DNA from 2 places in the Pseudoalteromonas sp. Cn5-37 genome. Region 1 is predicted to be linked to the other one. Evidence: predicted binding sites of a transcription regulator. Region 1 holds the regulator's gene; the other holds the start of a gene.
The links. The regulator MetJ, encoded in region 1, represses methionine synthesis genes. The targets are predictions, from matches to a motif close to TAGACGTCTAGACGTCTA.
Positions count from the first base shown of each region.

Region 2: L1266_RS10210 (homoserine O-succinyltransferase) is a predicted target of MetJ. The motif match lies at 1,934-1,951, and genes of this name have one in related genera.

Region 1 is NZ_JAKGBA010000014.1:45,437-54,509, forward strand. Features, by position in the region: gene priA (primosomal protein N') at 1-85, opposite strand, end outside; gene rpmE (50S ribosomal protein L31) at 319-534, shown strand; gene L1266_RS15095 (malic enzyme-like NAD(P)-binding protein) at 1,070-2,311, shown strand; gene metJ (met regulon transcriptional regulator MetJ) at 2,411-2,731, opposite strand; gene metB (cystathionine gamma-synthase) at 2,956-4,215, shown strand; gene metL (bifunctional aspartate kinase/homoserine dehydrogenase II) at 4,220-6,565, shown strand; gene L1266_RS15115 (penicillin-binding protein 1A) at 6,645-9,073, opposite strand, start outside.
Region 2 is NZ_JAKGBA010000006.1:66,772-75,844, forward strand. Features, by position in the region: gene ettA (energy-dependent translational throttle protein EttA) at 96-1,769, opposite strand; gene L1266_RS10210 (homoserine O-succinyltransferase) at 2,016-2,963, shown strand; gene L1266_RS10215 (homocysteine S-methyltransferase family protein) at 2,953-4,026, shown strand; gene metH (methionine synthase) at 4,036-6,666, shown strand; gene L1266_RS22390 (GGDEF domain-containing protein) at 7,055-8,095, shown strand; gene L1266_RS10230 (CsbD family protein) at 8,136-8,333, opposite strand; gene L1266_RS10235 (substrate-binding periplasmic protein) at 8,529-9,073, opposite strand, start outside.

The sequences.
Region 1 (9,073 bases):
ACTCAGGGCTATGCAGCAGCTGTTCAACTTTATAATCGAAGGTACGCTGTAAAGGGACTTTTATGGCAACTTCTACAAAGTGCATAACAACTCAACTGAAACAAAGATAGAAAGATAATGTACTAAAATTGCAGTTAAAAACCTACCAACAAATACTGAACAACAGACCACTTGGTTATTTTTTTAGCGAAAGATGTATTTAAAGCTTGTCGTAAGGCTTCTTGAGCTATAAAATACGCGGCCTATTAATTGTATTAACTGCGTATGGTGCCAGACTTCGGGTTTGGAGAGCGATACGGCCTTAACTAGAGGTTCCCTATGAAAGAAGGTATTCACCCTAAGTACGAAGCTATCACTGCAACTTGTTCATGTGGTAACAAATTCGAAACTAGCTCAACTCTTTGTAAAGACATCCACTTAGACGTATGTTCTGAGTGTCACCCGTTTTACACTGGTAAGCAAAAGATTTTAGACACTGGCGGCCGTGTTGATCGTTTCAACAAGCGCTTCGGTGCACTTAGCAGCAAGAAGTAATCTCTGCTGTTTAGTTAAAAAAAGCACCTTAGGGTGCTTTTTTTATGCCTAAAATTCACAAAACTCATTATTAACGCTGCCACTTACTTATCATCTTCACTTATGTATCTTGCATAACTATTTCTGGCTGTTATGCCCATTATGTCGCTATTTTTGCAGACAAAGTGCCACCCCTTGGCTATATTCTTTGTTGTATAAACTTTCATAAAAGTTATTAAAAATAATAAATTTAAATAACTTTGTTAGTAAATGCTGTGAACTTCGTTGAAATAGCTGTTTTGGGCTAATTTCGGCTAATTGCAGTGTACGTGCGTATAAAATACAACAACACGTGCTTAAAAGGTCATAAATAGATGAATTTTTATGTCTGATTAATCGCAACTATGCAAAGAAATTGTTGGGAAATCCTTTAAAATTAAGCGATATAGCATATAACAGGATAGACCTGATAATACTTGGAATTTTTATACATTACAGGTATCGTATTGATGCAAGCTCTCTCACTTTTTAACTTTTTGCAGGATACTATCGCGTTATGTCAGATTTTCGTGAACAAGCATTACATTACCACGCTCACCCCGTTCCAGGTAAAATTAGTGTTGAACTAACCAAGCCAGCCGAAACGGTTAACGATCTCGCTTTAGCTTATAGCCCAGGTGTGGCTGAACCAGTCCGTGAAATTGCTGCTGATCCAGCAAACGCCTATAAATACACAGGCAAAGGCAACATGGTTGCAGTTATTTCAAACGGTACCGCAATTTTAGGTTTAGGTAACTTAGGTCCGCTTGCATCAAAACCTGTAATGGAAGGTAAAGCCTTACTATTCAAACGTTTTGCTGGCCTTGACTCAATTGATATTGAAGTTAAACACCGCACAACAGAAGATTTCATTAATACGGTTGCTAACATCGCTGATACGTTTGGTGGTATCAACCTAGAAGATATTAAAGCACCAGAATGTTTTGAAATCGAAAAAGCGCTTATCGAGCGCTGTGATATTCCCGTTTTCCACGATGACCAACATGGTACCGCTATTGTTACAGCTGCTGGTATGCTTAACGCCCTTGAAGTGCAAGGCAAAGATATCGAAGATGCTATCATCGTATGTTTAGGTGCTGGTGCTGCTGCTGTTGCTTGTATGGAGCTTTTAATTAAGTGTGGCGCACTGCGTGAACACATTTATATGCTTGACCGTAAAGGTGTGATCCATACACGTCGTGATGACTTAAACGAGTATAAGCAATTATTTGCTAACAATACCGATAAGCGTACATTACAAGATGTTATTGCTGATGCTGATGTATTCGTTGGTGTATCAGGTCCTAACCTGTTAAATGCAGACGATCTTAAACTGATGGCAGACAAGCCAGTTGTGTTTGCATGTTCAAACCCAGATCCTGAGATTGCTCCAGAAGTTGCACACAGCGCGCGTAACGATTTAATTATGGCAACGGGTCGTTCAGATTTCCCTAACCAAGTAAATAACGTGCTTTGTTTCCCATTCATTTTCCGTGGCGCGTTAGATGTTCGTGCAACGGCAATTAATGATGAAATGAAAATTGCTGCAGTTCATGCTATTCGTGGCATCGCGAAAGAGCCTGTACCAAGTGAAGTATTAAAAGCGGCTGGCGTTGAGTCACTTGAGTTTGGTGCCGAGTACATCATTCCTAAGCCTATGGATCCGCGTTTATTACCACGTATTGCACGTGCTGTTGCTGAAGCGGCAGTAGAGTCGGGTGTGGCGCAAATCGATATGCCAGAAGATTACATGCGTTAAACTTAATTAGCCTTAGGTATAACGCTCAATAAAAAACTCAGCCTAGGCTGAGTTTTTTTATATCTGCGATTATCGGCGGTGATCCGATGGCCGAAATACTTATTCTGAATCAAGCACTGGGATATCTAATCCCATTTCTTGCATAATTCTTTTAACTTCTTCAGGTACCTTTTCAGGGTTGTCTTTACGTAGGTCGTCATCATTTGGTAATGGTTGACCTGTAAAAGCATGTAAGAAAGCTTCACACAATAACTCACTGTTCGTCGCATGACGCAGGTTATTGATCTGGCGGCGTGTACGCTCGTCAGTTAATACTTTTAATACGTTAAGTGGGATTGATACGGTAATCTTTTTTACTTGTTCTGATTTTTTACCGTGTTCTGCATATGGGTGAATGTATTCACCGTTCCATTTAGCCATAAGTTGTTTCGTTGCCTCGGTTGTCAGTGATTTACGCCTTATTCACAGCGCAAGATGCGGAAATTCTATCTCTTTAAAAAAGATAGTCAAATACTAGTTATTTGGCCATCTAGTGGTGTAAATGTATAAACTTCTATGTGTAAGCGATAAATGCTTTGACTTCTCATATTTGATCATCTAACCTTTTAGACGTCTAAACATCCAATTAAAGAATAGGTGATGAAATGAGCGAAAAAAATAAAGCGACGATTGCTGTTCGTCACGGCATTGAAGCCGATAAACATCATGGTGCGGTTGTGCCTCCTTTATACTTATCAACCACCTATTCGTTTGCTGATTTTGATACTAAGCGCCAGTATGACTATGGTCGCAGCGGTAATCCAAATCGCGATATCTTAGCTGAAACCTTAGCTGAACTTGAAGGTGGTGCTAAAGGTATTATCACTGCAACAGGTATGTCTGCTGTGCATTTAGCCACTCAGCTATTAAACAGTGACGACACGTTAGTGATCCCACATGACTGTTATGGCGGTAGTTATCGTTTATTCACCTCGCTTGAAAAGCGTGGCCTGTTAAAACTAAAAGTTTTGGATTTAACTAAATCTGAAAATCTCCAAGAAATTTTAGCGATTAAACCTAAGTTGATTTGGATTGAAACGCCAAGTAACCCAATCTTGCGTTTAACAGATATTAAAGCAATCACTAGTATTGCTAAGCAGTGTGGTGCTTTGGTTGCGGCTGATAACACCTTCTTATCACCTGCATTACAAAACCCAATTGAGTTTGGTGTTGATATTGTTGTGCACTCAACCACTAAATACATCAATGGTCACTCTGATGTAGTGGGCGGTGCAGTGATTGCTGCAACGCAAGAGCTAGGCGACGAGCTTGCTTGGTGGGCGAATAATATCGGTATTACTGGTGCACCATTTGACAGCTACTTAACGCTTCGTGGTTTACGTACTTTAAATGTACGCCTAAAGCAGCACCAAGAAAATGCCTTTGCCATTGCTGAGTATTTAGAAAGCTCTCCTTATGTGAGCCAAGTTTATTACCCTGGCCTTGCTTCTCACCCACAACATGAGCTTGCTAAAGCACAGCAACGCGGTTTTGGTGGCATGGTGAGCTTTGATATTAAAGGCGACATCAACGATGCTGCTGCGTTTTTAACAAGCCTTAAAGACTTTAGCCTTGCTGAGTCGTTAGGTGGGGTAGAAAGTTTGATTTGTCACCCTGCAACAATGACCCACGCAGGCATGGAGCCTAAAGCGCGTCTTGAAGCTGGTGTGGGCGATACCTTGATCCGTATTTCTGTAGGCATTGAAGACGTAAAAGATCTCATTGCTGATTTAGACCGTGTTTTCAATTTAGTTAAGCCAGGTCAAGGAGTGCAAGTTACAAAAGCTGAAGCTAAGCAAGCACAGCAAGATACACAACAAAACGCGTCATTTAAGTTAACGCCAGCACATACGGCATTGTGGTAGAAAAATGGTAAATATTGTTCATAAATTTGGTGGCTCAAGCTTAAGCTCGGCAGATCGTTATCATGCGGTAGCGAACATCGTTCTTGCTAATACTGAGCAGGGCGATTGCGTCGTTGTGTCGGCATCGGGTAAAACAACCGATACCCTGGTAAAGCTTTGGCAAAGTTACCAGCAGCAAGATAGCCAAGCTGTTAGCGATATTCTATTGCTTATTGATAACAATCAACGTGCGCTTATTGAGCAGCTACTTATAGGGCAGAATAAACAACAGGCGTTGGCACAGTTAAAAGATGAACTTGCTGTATTAAATGAATTAATTAGTCAGCAGCAGTTACTTGAAGCCCCTTTACTTGCTCATGGTGAAGTGTGGTCGGCGCGGTTATTGGCCGCTTATCTAAATCAGTTAGGTGTCGATTCGCAAGATGTTGATGCAAGGCAGTTATTTACTCTAAATGATGGTCAGCTTTTACATCAAAAAAACCAACAGCAATGCAGTGATGTGATTAGCAGAACACATATCAACGTAGTAACGGGTTTTATAGCTGCAGATTGCCAAGGTAATACGGTGACATTAGGCCGTAATGGCAGTGATTACAGCGCCACTTTGTTAGCGAGTTATACTTTTGCCAAGCAAGTGTCTATCTGGACAGATACACAAGGGGTATTTAGTACTGACCCTCGTAAAGTTAAAAATGCGGTTAAGTACGCCAAGGTATGCCGCGAACAAGCTAACTTATTAGCGCGTTTAGGTAACCCAGTATTGCATGCAAAAACTTTGTCGCCGTTAAAAGACTCAGAAATTAAATTAGTGGTAAGAAGTAGCTTTGATTGTGATGCAACGCCAACCGAGGTAGTAAAAGAAGGTTATAGTAAAGCAAAACGTTTTATTACGACCTTAGATAACATCGATTTATTACGGGTTGATAAACTAAGCAGTGGTGAAGTCGGTGAGCTTAGTCAGTTAATTCAACACAGCCTGCACCACTTTACTAAAGAGGGCGATACTTACTTGTTAGTGCCAGGTCAAAGCACTCACCAAGTTGTCAGCCACTTAGCGGGCCGTGCTAATATTGTCGAGTCTAATTTAAGTGGTTGTGCAGTGGTTGCCCCAACCGCTGATGTATCTGCGCTAACAGAGCAAGCCACAGCGCTTTTAAAAGAGCAAAGTATTCATCCTCGTTTTGTACAACAAGACGATAACTATGTGTTGATCTTAAACGATCAGGCAATTGATAGTGATGTTTTAACTCTTCTACATGACAAGCTGGTAAACAAAGGTCAAGAGTTGGCCATTATCGTTGCTGGCCTTGGTAATGTGGGCGAAGTGTTCTTATCGCAACTACAAGCTCAGTTTGCGCGTTTATCTGCTCAGTACAAAGTAAAAGTAGTTGCTCTTTTACGCTCTAAACAAATGCTTTTTAGTGCCAGTGGTTTAAATACTGAAACATGGCAAGAGCAGTGGCATAACGAAGCGCAAAGCTACGACAAAGCTGAGTTATTAGCACGTATCAATGAACTAGATTATGAGCACAAAGTGGTGATTGATATCACTGCCAGTGAGGCATTTAGCCAGTTGTATCCTGATTTTGTTGAACTTAACTGTCATTTGATCAGTGCAAACAAATATGCGGGTACTGCTGCGAATGGTTGGTATCAAAACCTACGCACTAATTTGGCTGAGCGAAGCTTGCTGTGGCGTTATAACACCAGTGTGGGTGCAGGTTTACCGATTAACTTTGCTTTAGCTGATTTGCAAAATAGCGGAGACAGCATTAACCGCATTGAAGGGGTATTCTCGGGTACTTTATCTTGGTTATGTAGCAGTTATGATGGCAGTGTGCCGTTTTCAGATTTAGTGCTTCAAGCTCAGCAAATGGGCTATACAGAGCCAGATCCTCGTGAAGATTTATCTGGCCGTGATATGCAGCGCAAACTGCTAATTTTAGCGCGTGACTTAGGCCTTGATTTAGAGCTTGATGATATTGCTTTAACACCTCTGATGCCTGAACAGCTTGCATCAGGAAGCTGGCAAGATTTCCTTGCAAACAAACAGCTACTTGATGAATTCATGACAGAAAAAGCAGCCCAAGCTGCGGCGGAAGATAAAGTGGTGCGCTACACCGGTGCTATAACACTCGTAGATGGTAAGGTTCAGGCTCAAGTTGGTTTAGTCAATGTTGGCAAAGATGATGTACTAGCAAGCCTTAAACCGGGCGATAACATCTTTGTGATCAATTCACAGTGGTATACAGATAATGCATTGGTGATCCAGGGTCCAGGAGCGGGTAAAGAAGTCACTGCCGCTGGGGTGCACTCAGACCTATATTGGCTGGTAAATAACCTAAAGTAATTTTGCTGATCTTAGTTTAAATAGCTAAGCAAAAAGCGCCCCAAGGGCGCTTTTTTATGTCTTATAGCAACTTAGTTATTTAGAACAACTCTTCCTCTGTGCTGAGCTTTTCTTCAAATACGTCTGTTGGTTGATCGAGTACGTACTTAGTTGGTGCAGTGCCTTTAATGAAGTATTCAAAACGACTGGTGTAATCATTTTTGTGACTCAATAGACCTGTTGCTAAGTCGATTCGAACCGATACTAAACCTTCAGGAAGCTCAATAGGTGCTTCTGGCATTCCATCAAGGGCTGCACGCATAAAGTCGACCCATGCAGGTTGCGCGGTTTTAGCGCCGGATTCTGCACCTGATATTTGCGATTTATCGAGGTTACTATTGTAAGTCGAGCGGCCTAGCGCTTTTCCAGGGTTATCAAAACCAACCCAGACCGAAGTCATTACATTGCGATTAAAGCCGCTAAACCAAGTATCTACCGAATCATTAGTGGTACCTGTTTTACCAGCTAAATCACGACGGTCAAGCGCCTGTGCACGCCAACCTGTACCACTCCAGCCTGTTTTGTGAGTCCAGCTGCCACCACCCCAAATTGCGCTGTGCATAGCTTGCGAAATTAAAAATGCATTTTGCTTAGAAATGATACGAGGCGCACAGCGAGGTGTGTTCGTTATCTCTGCTTCAGTAAAACTCTGTTGATTCTGGTTAAGAGATGCAAACTCAGGGGTTACAGTTTGCTTAGGCGCATCACAAGCAAGTTCAGGCTCTGTTTTAAATAAAACAGTACCCGCCGAATCCTGAATCTCAGAGATAAAGTAAGGGGTTATCAAATGACCGCCATTGGCGAATGTACTCATACCGCGGGCTAGTTCAAGTGGAGTGATTGAAGCGCTACCGAGTGCGAGTGATTCACTGCGGTTAATATCGTTATTCAAAAAGCCAAACTTAAGCAAATGATCGGCTGTACGCTCAAGGCCAACACCACGTAATAGGCGCACCGAGATTACGTTCTTCGATTGTGCGAGTGCTCTGCGAATACGTATAGGACCATTATAAACCGCTGGGCTGTTCTTAGGGCGCCATGCCACACCTTGGCTTTTATCCCATTGATTAATTGGCGCATCATTCAAAATAGAAGCAAGCGTATAGCCATTCTCAAGTGCCGCTGAATAAATAAATGGCTTAATGTTTGAGCCTACTTGGCGTTTTGCTTGAACTGCGCGATTGTATTGGCTTTGTTCAAAGCTATAACCACCGACAATCGCTTTAATACGACCATCTTGCGGATCAAGTGAAACAAGTGCGCTCGATGCTTCTGGTACTTGGCTAAGGATATAGCTTTCATCTGCATTTTTACGCAGCCAAATTTGCGCTCCCGCTGATAAAATTTCGGTAGCTGTTTTTGGTGCAAAGCTTTGACGGTAACGCGTAATATATTTACGCGCCCATTTTAGACCATCCCACTCAACAGTGACTTGTTCACCGCTTTTTAATAGCACATCAATTGATTGTTCAGCGACGTTGGTGACAACACCTGCTAATAACGGACCAAATTCTTTGACATCTTTTAATTTAGATAAGATCTCTTCTTGGCTAAGAGGGCTTTCATTTTCGCTGTCCCATAACTGAGCCGCAGCACCACGGAAGCCATGACGCATATCGTAAGCGTGTAGGTTATCAACAATCGCATCTTGAGCTGCCTGTTGAATGTTAGAGTCAACGCTGGTGTAAACTTTAAAACCAGTATTATAGGCGCGCTCGTGACCATAACGAGCTACCATTTCAGCACGAACCATCTCTGAAATATACGGGGCATAGACTTCAATTTCTGCGCCGTGAAATTTTGCAGTAATAGGTGCGTTAATAGCCTCTTCGTATTCACTCTGTGTAATATACTTTTCGGTATACATACGGCCTAGTACAACGTTGCGACGTGCCTTTGCGCGAACTGGGTTACGAATAGGGTTAAGTGCAGAAGGTGCTTTAGGTAGGCCTGCAATCATCGCCATTTGCGCTAAAGTTAACTCGTTTAAATCTTTGCCATAGTAAACTTGCGCAGCTGCACCAATACCAAAGGCGCGATTACCCAATTCGATTTTGTTTAAGTATAATTCGAGAATTTCGTCCTTAGTTAAAATACTTTCAATGTGAAGAGCTATGAAGATCTCTTTAACTTTACGGATATATGCTTTTTCTCGGGTTAAGAAGAAGTTACGGGCAAGCTGCATGGTTATCGTACTTGCGCCTTGTTTCTTTTCACCGGTAGATATGAGTACAATGGCTGAGCGAACTATACCAATTGGATCAATGCCAATATGTTCATAAAAGCGATTATCTTCTGTTGCTAATATTGCATCGATTAATGGTTGGGGTATTTGATCTATTGTTACTGGAATGCGGCGTTTTTCACCAAATTGATTGATCAATAAGCCATCTCGTGAGAAAACTTGCATAGGTGTCTGTAACTGAACGTCTTTTAAAACCTGAACGCTAGGAATGTCGGGTTTAACGT
Region 2 (9,073 bases), on a different contig from region 1:
GTTACTTAATAGTATAGATCATAATGGAGTGAGTGATAGCAAAGCTTAATACAACAAAAAAGCCCCTGAGTAGGGGCTTTTTGAGTATCAGCTAATTAGCCAATTTTTTTGTATTTAATACGCTTAGGTTGTGCCGCTTCTGCGCCTAAGGTTTTCTTTAACCATTCTTCATACTCTGTGTAGTTACCATCGAAGAAGTTAATTTGGCCTTCATCACGGTAATCAAGAATATGTGTAGCAATACGGTCAAGGAACCAACGGTCATGCGAGATACACATTACACAGCCAGGGAACTCTAAAATAGCGTTCTCAAGTGCACGTAGTGTTTCAACGTCTAGGTCATTGGTTGGCTCATCCAGTAGTAATACGTTGCCACCTGCTTTTAGTAACTTAGCTAGGTGTAAACGGTTGCGCTCACCACCTGATAGGTCTTTAACGAATTTTTGTTGGTCGTTACCTTTGAAGTTAAAGCGGCCAACATAGGCACGGCTTGGGAATTCAAAGTTACCAATTTTTAATACGTCTTGGCCGTTAGAGATTTCTTGGAAAACAGTGTTGCTTTCGTCCATGTCGCCACGGAACTGATCAACCGTTGCAAGCTCAACAGTGTCACCAACAATGATCTCACCGCTATCTGGCGTTTCTTCACCACTTAGCATTTTGAATAGCGTTGATTTACCCGCACCATTGGCACCGATAATACCTACGATAGCGCCTTTCGGCATTGCAAAGTTTAAGTCATCGATTAATACACGTTCGCCAAAGCTCTTCTTCAGGCCTTTCACTTCGATAACTTGATCACCTAAGCGTGGACCCGGTGGAATGAATAGTTCATTCGTTTCGTTACGCTTTTGGTAATCGTTTTGCTGAAGCTCAGAGAACTGTGCCATACGTGCTTTAGACTTAGCTTGACGGCCTTTCGGGTTTGAACGAACCCATTCAAGTTCTTGCGCGATTGATTTTTGACGTGCTTTTTCAGATTTCTGTTCTTGTTGTAAACGTAAATCTTTCTGCTCAAGCCACGATGAGTAGTTACCTTCCCAAGGAATACCTTCACCACGGTCAAGCTCTAAAATCCAACCTGCTACGTTATCTAAGAAGTAACGGTCGTGGGTTACAGCAACCACGGTACCTTCGTAGTCGTGTAAGAAGCGCTCTAACCAAGCAACTGACTCAGCGTCTAAGTGGTTGGTCGGTTCGTCAAGGATAAGCATATCTGGTTTTTCAAGTAGTAAACGACAGATCGCAACACGGCGACGCTCACCACCCGAAAGGTGTTCAATTTTTGCATTCCAAGGTGGAAGGCGTAATGCATCAGCTGCACGCTCTAACACGTTGTCGATATTGTGACCATCGTGTGCTTGGATGATAGCTTCTAATTCGCCTTGCTCTTTAGCAAGTGCATCGAAGTCAGCACCGTCCATTGCATACTCGTTGTATACTTCATCAAGGCGGTTTAGTGCGTTTTTAACTTCGCTTACTGCTTCTTCTACTGTTTCGCGAACTGTTTTGCTTTCGTCTAGTACAGGTTCTTGCGGTAAGTAACCGATTTTAGTGCCTGGTTGAGGGCGAGCTTCACCTTCAAAGTCTTGGTCAACACCAGCCATAATGCGAAGTAACGTTGATTTACCTGCACCGTTTAGACCTAGCACACCAATTTTTGCGCCTGGGAAAAAGTGTAAAGAAATATCTTTTAAGATAGTGCGCTTAGGTGGCACAACCTTAGAAACTCGACTCATCGAGAATATAAACTTATCTGGTAACACCATGAAAGGAGCCTTCAATTTATAAGAAAAATTAACAGCAAGTATTGTATACCCAAACTACCTCAAAATACAGAATTCAGCGTTTATGATAGGCTTATCATCAAGGTGTTATTTACTCAAAGAGTCATACATTTTAATTAATGACCACTCAGAAATACCACTTCATTTGGACATCTAAACATCTAGAGGTTGAAATTTCTAACTATCCGTTCATAATTAGCAGTCAGATAAGTATGCTCGGAGCCAGCTATGCCCATTACAGTAAAAGATGAATTGCCAGCCATTGCAAAATTACGCCAAGAAAACGTGTTTGTAATGCCAAAAAGTCGCGCTAAAACGCAAGAGATACGCCCAATGCGTTTGGCCATCTTAAACTTAATGCCAAACAAGGTTGAAACCGAAGTGCAGTTTATTCGCTTGTTAGCTAATTCACCGCTACAAGTTAATGTTGAGCTGTTGCGCTTAGATACTCACCGCACCAGTAGTCACTCTGAGCAGCACATGGATACGTTTTATCGCTATTTTTCAGAAGTGAAAGATAATAACTACGATGCCATGATCATAACAGGCGCGCCGCTTGCTCATTTAGAGTATGACGAAGTTGCTTACTGGGACGAGCTAAAAGTTATTTTAGATTGGGCTGAGCAACATGTTACGTCTACGCTGTTTTCGTGTTGGGCGGCCCATGCGGGTCTATATCATCACTATGGCCTTAAGCGCGAACTTAAACCAAATAAATTAAGCGGCGTATTTACCCATAAAAGTTATTTTGACCATGCAGCACTCACTCGTGGTTTTGATGATACCTTTTTAGTGCCACACTCTCGTTATGGTCATATTGATATCGATAAGATCACTGCCTGCGAAGAGCTGGTGGTGTTAGCCGGATCAGAGCGAGTTGGTGCTTACTTAATTAAAAATAAATCAGGCAGCCAAGTGTATATTACTGGCCATCCAGAGTACGATGCTCATACCTTAAAAGGGGAGTATTTACGCGACCAAGAAAAATCAGCGGATGCGCCTAAGCCAGAAAACTACTTCCCTGACGATAACCCAGACAACGAACCGTCGAAAACGTGGCAAAGCCATGCCTTTTTATTGTTTTCGAATTGGTTAAACTATTATGTGTACCAAACTACACCGTATGATATTAACTTAGTTAGCCAAGATGTAAGGACTAACAACTATGCCGAGTAATGCAGTGAAAGTGAATAAACGCGAACAATTAACCGAGGCGCTAAAACATCGAATTTTAATCCTCGATGGCGCGATGGGCACCATGATCCAAGAATATAAATTAGAAGAACAGGATTATCGCGGTGAGCGCTTTAAAGACTGGCATGTACTTATTAAAGGCAATAACGATTTATTAAGCCTAACTCAGCCAAAAATCATTGCTGATATTCACCGTGCTTACTTAGAAGCCGGTGCCGATATCATCGAAACGAATACCTTTAATGCCACGACTATTTCGATGGAAGATTACGACATGGCGAGCCTTAGCCGCGAAATCAACTTCGAGTCAGCGAAGCTTGCACGCAGCGTGTGTGATGAACTTGAAGCAAAAGATCCTAGCAAACCGCGTTATGTAGCCGGTGTACTTGGGCCAACGTCAAAAACCTGTTCTATTTCACCAGATGTAAATGACCCAGGTTACCGTAATATCAACTTTGATAAGCTGGTGGCGGCGTACGTTGAGTCAACACTGGCACTGATGGAAGGTGGTGCTGATCTTATTTTAATAGAAACCATCTTTGATACCCTTAATGCAAAAGCGGCTTCGTTTGCCGTAGAAGAAGCATTCGAGCAAGCTGGTCGTAGTTTACCTGTGATGATCTCAGGCACCATTACCGATGCCTCAGGCCGAACTTTATCAGGGCAAACCACAGAAGCATTTTATAACTCAATTCGCCATATTAAACCGCTATCAATCGGCCTTAACTGCGCCCTTGGCCCTGACTTACTGCGCCAGTATGTTGAAGAGTTATCGCGCGTTTGTGAAACCTTTACCTCGGTGTATCCAAATGCAGGTTTACCGAACGAGTTTGGCGAATATGATTTAGAAGCTCCTGAAATGGCCCAAGAAATTATTGATTGGGGCAAGTCTGGCTTCATCAATATTGTAGGTGGTTGTTGCGGCACCACACCGGCTCATATTAAGGCGTTTGCGAAAGGCCTTGAAGGTGTTAAACCTCGCCAATTACCTGAGCTTGAAGTGCGTATGCGCTTATCGGGCCTTGAAGCGTGTAACTTAAACTAGGAAACCGACATGACTGACCAAATTGCTGTATTTACTAACGTCGGTGAGCGTACCAATGTAACAGGCTCGGCTAAGTTTAAGCGCTTGATCATGGAAGAAGATTACGAGACCGCTCTCGATGTTGCCCGTGAACAAGTAGAAAATGGCGCGCAAGTGATTGATATCAACATGGATGAAGCCATGTTGGACTCGAAAGCGGCGATGGTAAAGTTTTTAAACTTAATTGCTTCAGAGCCTGATATCTCAAAAGTACCTATCATGGTCGACTCATCGAAATGGGACGTGATTGAAGCAGGCTTAAAGTGTATTCAAGGTAAGGCCATTGTTAACTCAATTTCACTTAAAGAAGGTGAAGAGCCGTTCATCCGCCAAGCTAAGCTAATTAAACGCTTTGGTGCTGCTGCGGTTGTAATGGCGTTTGATGAAACAGGGCAAGCAGAAACCGCTGATCGTAAGTTCGAGATTTGTCAGCGTAGCTACAAAATACTCGTTGATGATATTGGCTTTCCGCCAGAAGACATTATTTTTGACCCGAACATTTTTGCCGTCGCAACGGGCATTGAAGAGCACGATAACTACGCTGTTGAGTTTATTGAAGGTACGCGTCGAATTAAGCAAGGCTTACCGCACTGTAAAGTGTCGGGTGGTGTATCGAATGTGTCGTTCTCGTTCCGTGGTAACAACCCAGTACGTGAGGCTATTCACTCTGTGTTTTTATACCACGCGATTAAAGCGGGTATGGACATGGGCATTGTAAATGCGGGCCAATTAGCGGTTTACGACGATATTCCCGACGAGCTGCGTAAAGCTGTAGAAGATGTGATCCTCAATACCGACCCAGGTGCCGGTGAACGACTTGTTGAACTTGCACCCAAATACTCAGGTATGGCGCAAGCAGAAAAAGTTGAAGATTTAGAGTGGCGTACTTGGCCTGTTGAAAAGCGCCTTGAACATGCATTAGTTAAAGGCATTACCGAATACATCGATGAAGATACCGAAGCGTGCCGCAAGGGCAAAGCTAAGCCTATCGAAGTGATTGAAGGCCCGCTTATGGATGGCATGAACGTTGTAGGCGACTTATTCGGCGCGGGTAAAATGTTCTTACCACAGGTTGTTAAGTCAGCTCGTGTGATGAAGCGCGCCGTTGCCTATCTTGACCCTTTCATTGAAGCTGAAAAAGAAGAGGGTGCAACCAATGGTAAAGTGGTTATGGCAACCGTTAAGGGCGACGTACACGACATTGGTAAGAACATTGTAGGCGTGGTACTGCAATGTAATAACTACGAGGTTATCGACCTTGGTGTGATGGTGCCGGCAGAGAAAATCTTGCAAACCGCCATTGACGAGAAAGCCGATATTATTGGTTTATCAGGGCTGATTACCCCATCGCTTGATGAAATGGTGCATGTTGCGAAAGAAATGACCCGTCGTGGTTTTGAATTGCCGTTACTGATTGGTGGTGCAACTACCTCTAAAGCGCATACAGCGGTTAAAATTGAGCCTCAGTATGATAAAGGTGTGGTTTATGTCAATAACGCTAGCCGCGCTGTAGGTGTGGTTTCTAATTTATTGTCGAAAGAGTTAAAACCAGCATTTTTAGAGAAAACCAAGGCTGAGTATGAAAAAGTACGTGAACAACAAGCACGTAAAAAGCCGCGCTCAAAACCAGTTACTCTACAGCGTGCTCGCGACAACGCTGTAAAACTTGATTGGGACAACTACACACCACCTGTGCCTAAAAAGCTAGGTGTGACTGAATTTAAAGATGTTTCGATTGCGACGTTAAGACAGTACATCGACTGGACACCTTATTTCATGACGTGGTCAATCGCTGGTAAGTATCCACGTATTCTTGAAGATGAAATTGTCGGTGAACAGGCTAAAAGCTTATTCGCTGATGCTAATGCAATGCTTGATGAGCTAGAGCAATCAGGTGCACTACAACCTCTAGGTGTCATTGGTTTATTCCCTGCAAACCGAGTAGGGGATGACATTGAGATTTACACCGATGAGTCGCGTACAACGCTTTTAACTACATCGTGTCATTTACGCCAACAAACTGAAAAAACCGACTTTGCTAACTACTGTTTAGCTGACTATATTGCGCCTAAAGGCACTCCTGACTACTTTGGTGCGTTTGCGGTTACCGGTGGTCTTGAAGAAGACGACCTTGCCGATGCCTTCGATGCGAAGCAAGATGATTATAATAAGATTATGGTTAAAGCCGTTGCAGACCGTTTAGCTGAGGCGTTTGCTGAGTACTTGCATGAGCAAGTGCGTAAAGAGTATTGGGGCTATGCGGTAGATGAAAATCTATCGAACGATGAACTTATTCGTGAAAACTACCAAGGTATTCGCCCAGCGCCAGGTTACCCTGCTTGTCCTGAACATACAGAGAAGAAGAAAATCTGGCAGTTACTTGATACCGAACAGCGTATTGGCATGAAGCTAACAAGTTCATATGCAATGTGGCCGGGTGCGGCGGTATCTGGTTGGTATTTTTCTCACCCTGAAGCTAAGTACTACGCAGTGGCGCAAATTCAACAAGATCAGGTTGAAGATTACGCTAAGCGTACCAACATGACTCTTGCAGAAGCTGAGCGTTGGTTGTCGCCTAATTTGGGCTATGAACCAGAATAATAACCTTTAGTTATTCGCTTTTGTTTAAATTAAAAACGAGTCCCAAATGGCTCGTTTTTTATGCCTATTTTTAATCATACTTTTTTCTTTTTAATTGCTTTAATACTGGCAAATTCCTTCTATTTTAAATATTTGTGTTAAAGTTATACCAATTCGCTTAATAAAGTGGTCTATTTTGAGGCAATGAAACCTCGTTGATAACAAGGCAAAAATTTCGTTATTTAGTTGTGCTCGGCAATTGCTCCTGCATTGCTCTACCTTCTGCATCCATGCAGTCGTAAATCAGAAATTTTTAACGCAGGTAGCGACAGGTTTAATCCCTCAAAATGATTAAGTATTATTGCGGATTGGTATTGTTGAGATTGATCAAGAAATCTAAGGTGAAATTGTGATTGATACAGTGAATGCAAGTGACAAAGATAAAGCACGATTTTTACGTGTTTTTGCATTTATTGGTTCGATCACCTCGTTCTTAATGGCGATCACCAGCTATCAAGATGGTTACCATGCCCTTAGCTATTTATTGATTATTGGCGGCTTTGTGTTTGCCTCACCTTTTGTCATTAAAAATCGTGACGAAACCATCGCAATACTTATGCTGTACGCTCTCTATTCGATGATGTGTTTTTTAATTGTCTCTGGGGGTAGTAATGGCACTGGGCCATTATGGTTGTTTATTGTATCTCCTGTGACCTTTTTTATTCGTGGTTTAAAGCGCGGAGCGTTTGATCTTATCTTGCTTGCCATTATTATCTCGGTGCTTTTTTATTTTACTGATCAATTTGGCTATTACAGTTATCCGAGTCATTATTTTCCTACACGGGTCATGCTGTGCTTCTCTATTTTATGTATTTTGGGTGGCTTCTACGAATATTATCGCAACAAATACAGTTTGCAGTTAATGGAGCAACTTAAACTTAATCAAAAGCTGGCTCGCACTGACGCGATGACAGAACTCGCTAACCGTCGCTACGCAACCGAATGTTTGCAAGATAAGCGCTTTGGCGAAGGGGCTGTGTTCTTGCTGATGGATGTTGATAACTTTAAGCAAATCAACGACACCTACGGTCATCAAGTGGGTGATGAGGTGCTAATATTTTTCGCTGATGTCTTTAAAAACGTGTGCACAGAAGACGATATTATTTCCCGTTGGGGCGGCGAAGAGTTTTTAATTGTGATCCCAACAGGGTATGAGCTTAGAGCCAGAAAAGTCGCTGAAAAAATCCATAAGAAGCTTGCTGCAAAGCCATTTACGAGCGGCCAGCATCTTTTTCATGTTACCTTAAGTATTGGCTTGTACGTGCGCGTCGCTGATGAGAGCATGGATCATTGCTTAAACATTGCTGATAAACGGCTTTACCGCGCTAAATCGCAAGGTAAAAATCAAACGGTTGCTGAGGTAGATTTAGCAAAGCATGAGCCAGCTTGATAAATAAAGCCGCAATTAGCGGCTTTATTGATTGCTCAAATTAATGGCTTTTTTCAAAGTCGCTGACTTCACGTTCAGCTTCTTCCTTTGATTTACCGTATTTTTGCTGAAGTTTACCAACCAGCTCTTTACGGCTACCTTCAATTTTATCTAAATCATCATTGGTAAGGTCACCCCATTTACGTTGTGCTTTACCTTTAAGCTCTTTCCAGTTGCCTTCTAAACGATCGCTGTTCATCATAATCTCCTTACTCTGTTAAACATTCACCTTAGTAAGAGCAATCGCTGTACCAATTTGGTGAAACTTATTAAATTATTGATTTGTAGTTGTTTTATGTTTTTAAATCTAATGAGTGGAATTTAAACGTTTGCAATTACTACGTAGTTTTTAGAATCAGCCTGTAATATTTTCTGTTGCGCTAGTTTTAGATACTTAGTGGCTCTTAGATGTATAGCGATTGATTATCCGCGTGTATTCTTCAGTTGATTTTAGTTTACGTAAACTCTCGTTAAACCGGTCTCTTAAGGCTTCATCATGAAACAAAAAACCATTGGGGCTTTTGCCGAACAAAGCAAACTGCTGCACCGGTTCAGACACATCAACCTCCCCATGTTTTGTAATTAACGCTCGGTAGTAGTCAAAAATTTTTCCGTCCATTTGGATCACTTCATACCGTTCACGATATAAAAGCCGTACTTGGGTTGATTGGTCGTATGTTTCTGAATAATTAAGATTTTCTTTTGCCATGTCGCGATATTCAGGTGAAAGTCGCGCTTTAGCACCTTGCCAAGATAGCACGGTATGATGTTTTAGTTGGGCGATGGACTTGAGGTCGAAATTTCGCTTGGCTAGGCTAAACGCAAAGTTCTCATAGTTGTAAGCAATATCTGAAAAGTAACCGTTCATTTGATTAGCTTCAATAACTTTATTGTTTATATCAGATACTACATCAACTAAGTTTTCATTATATAAAAGGA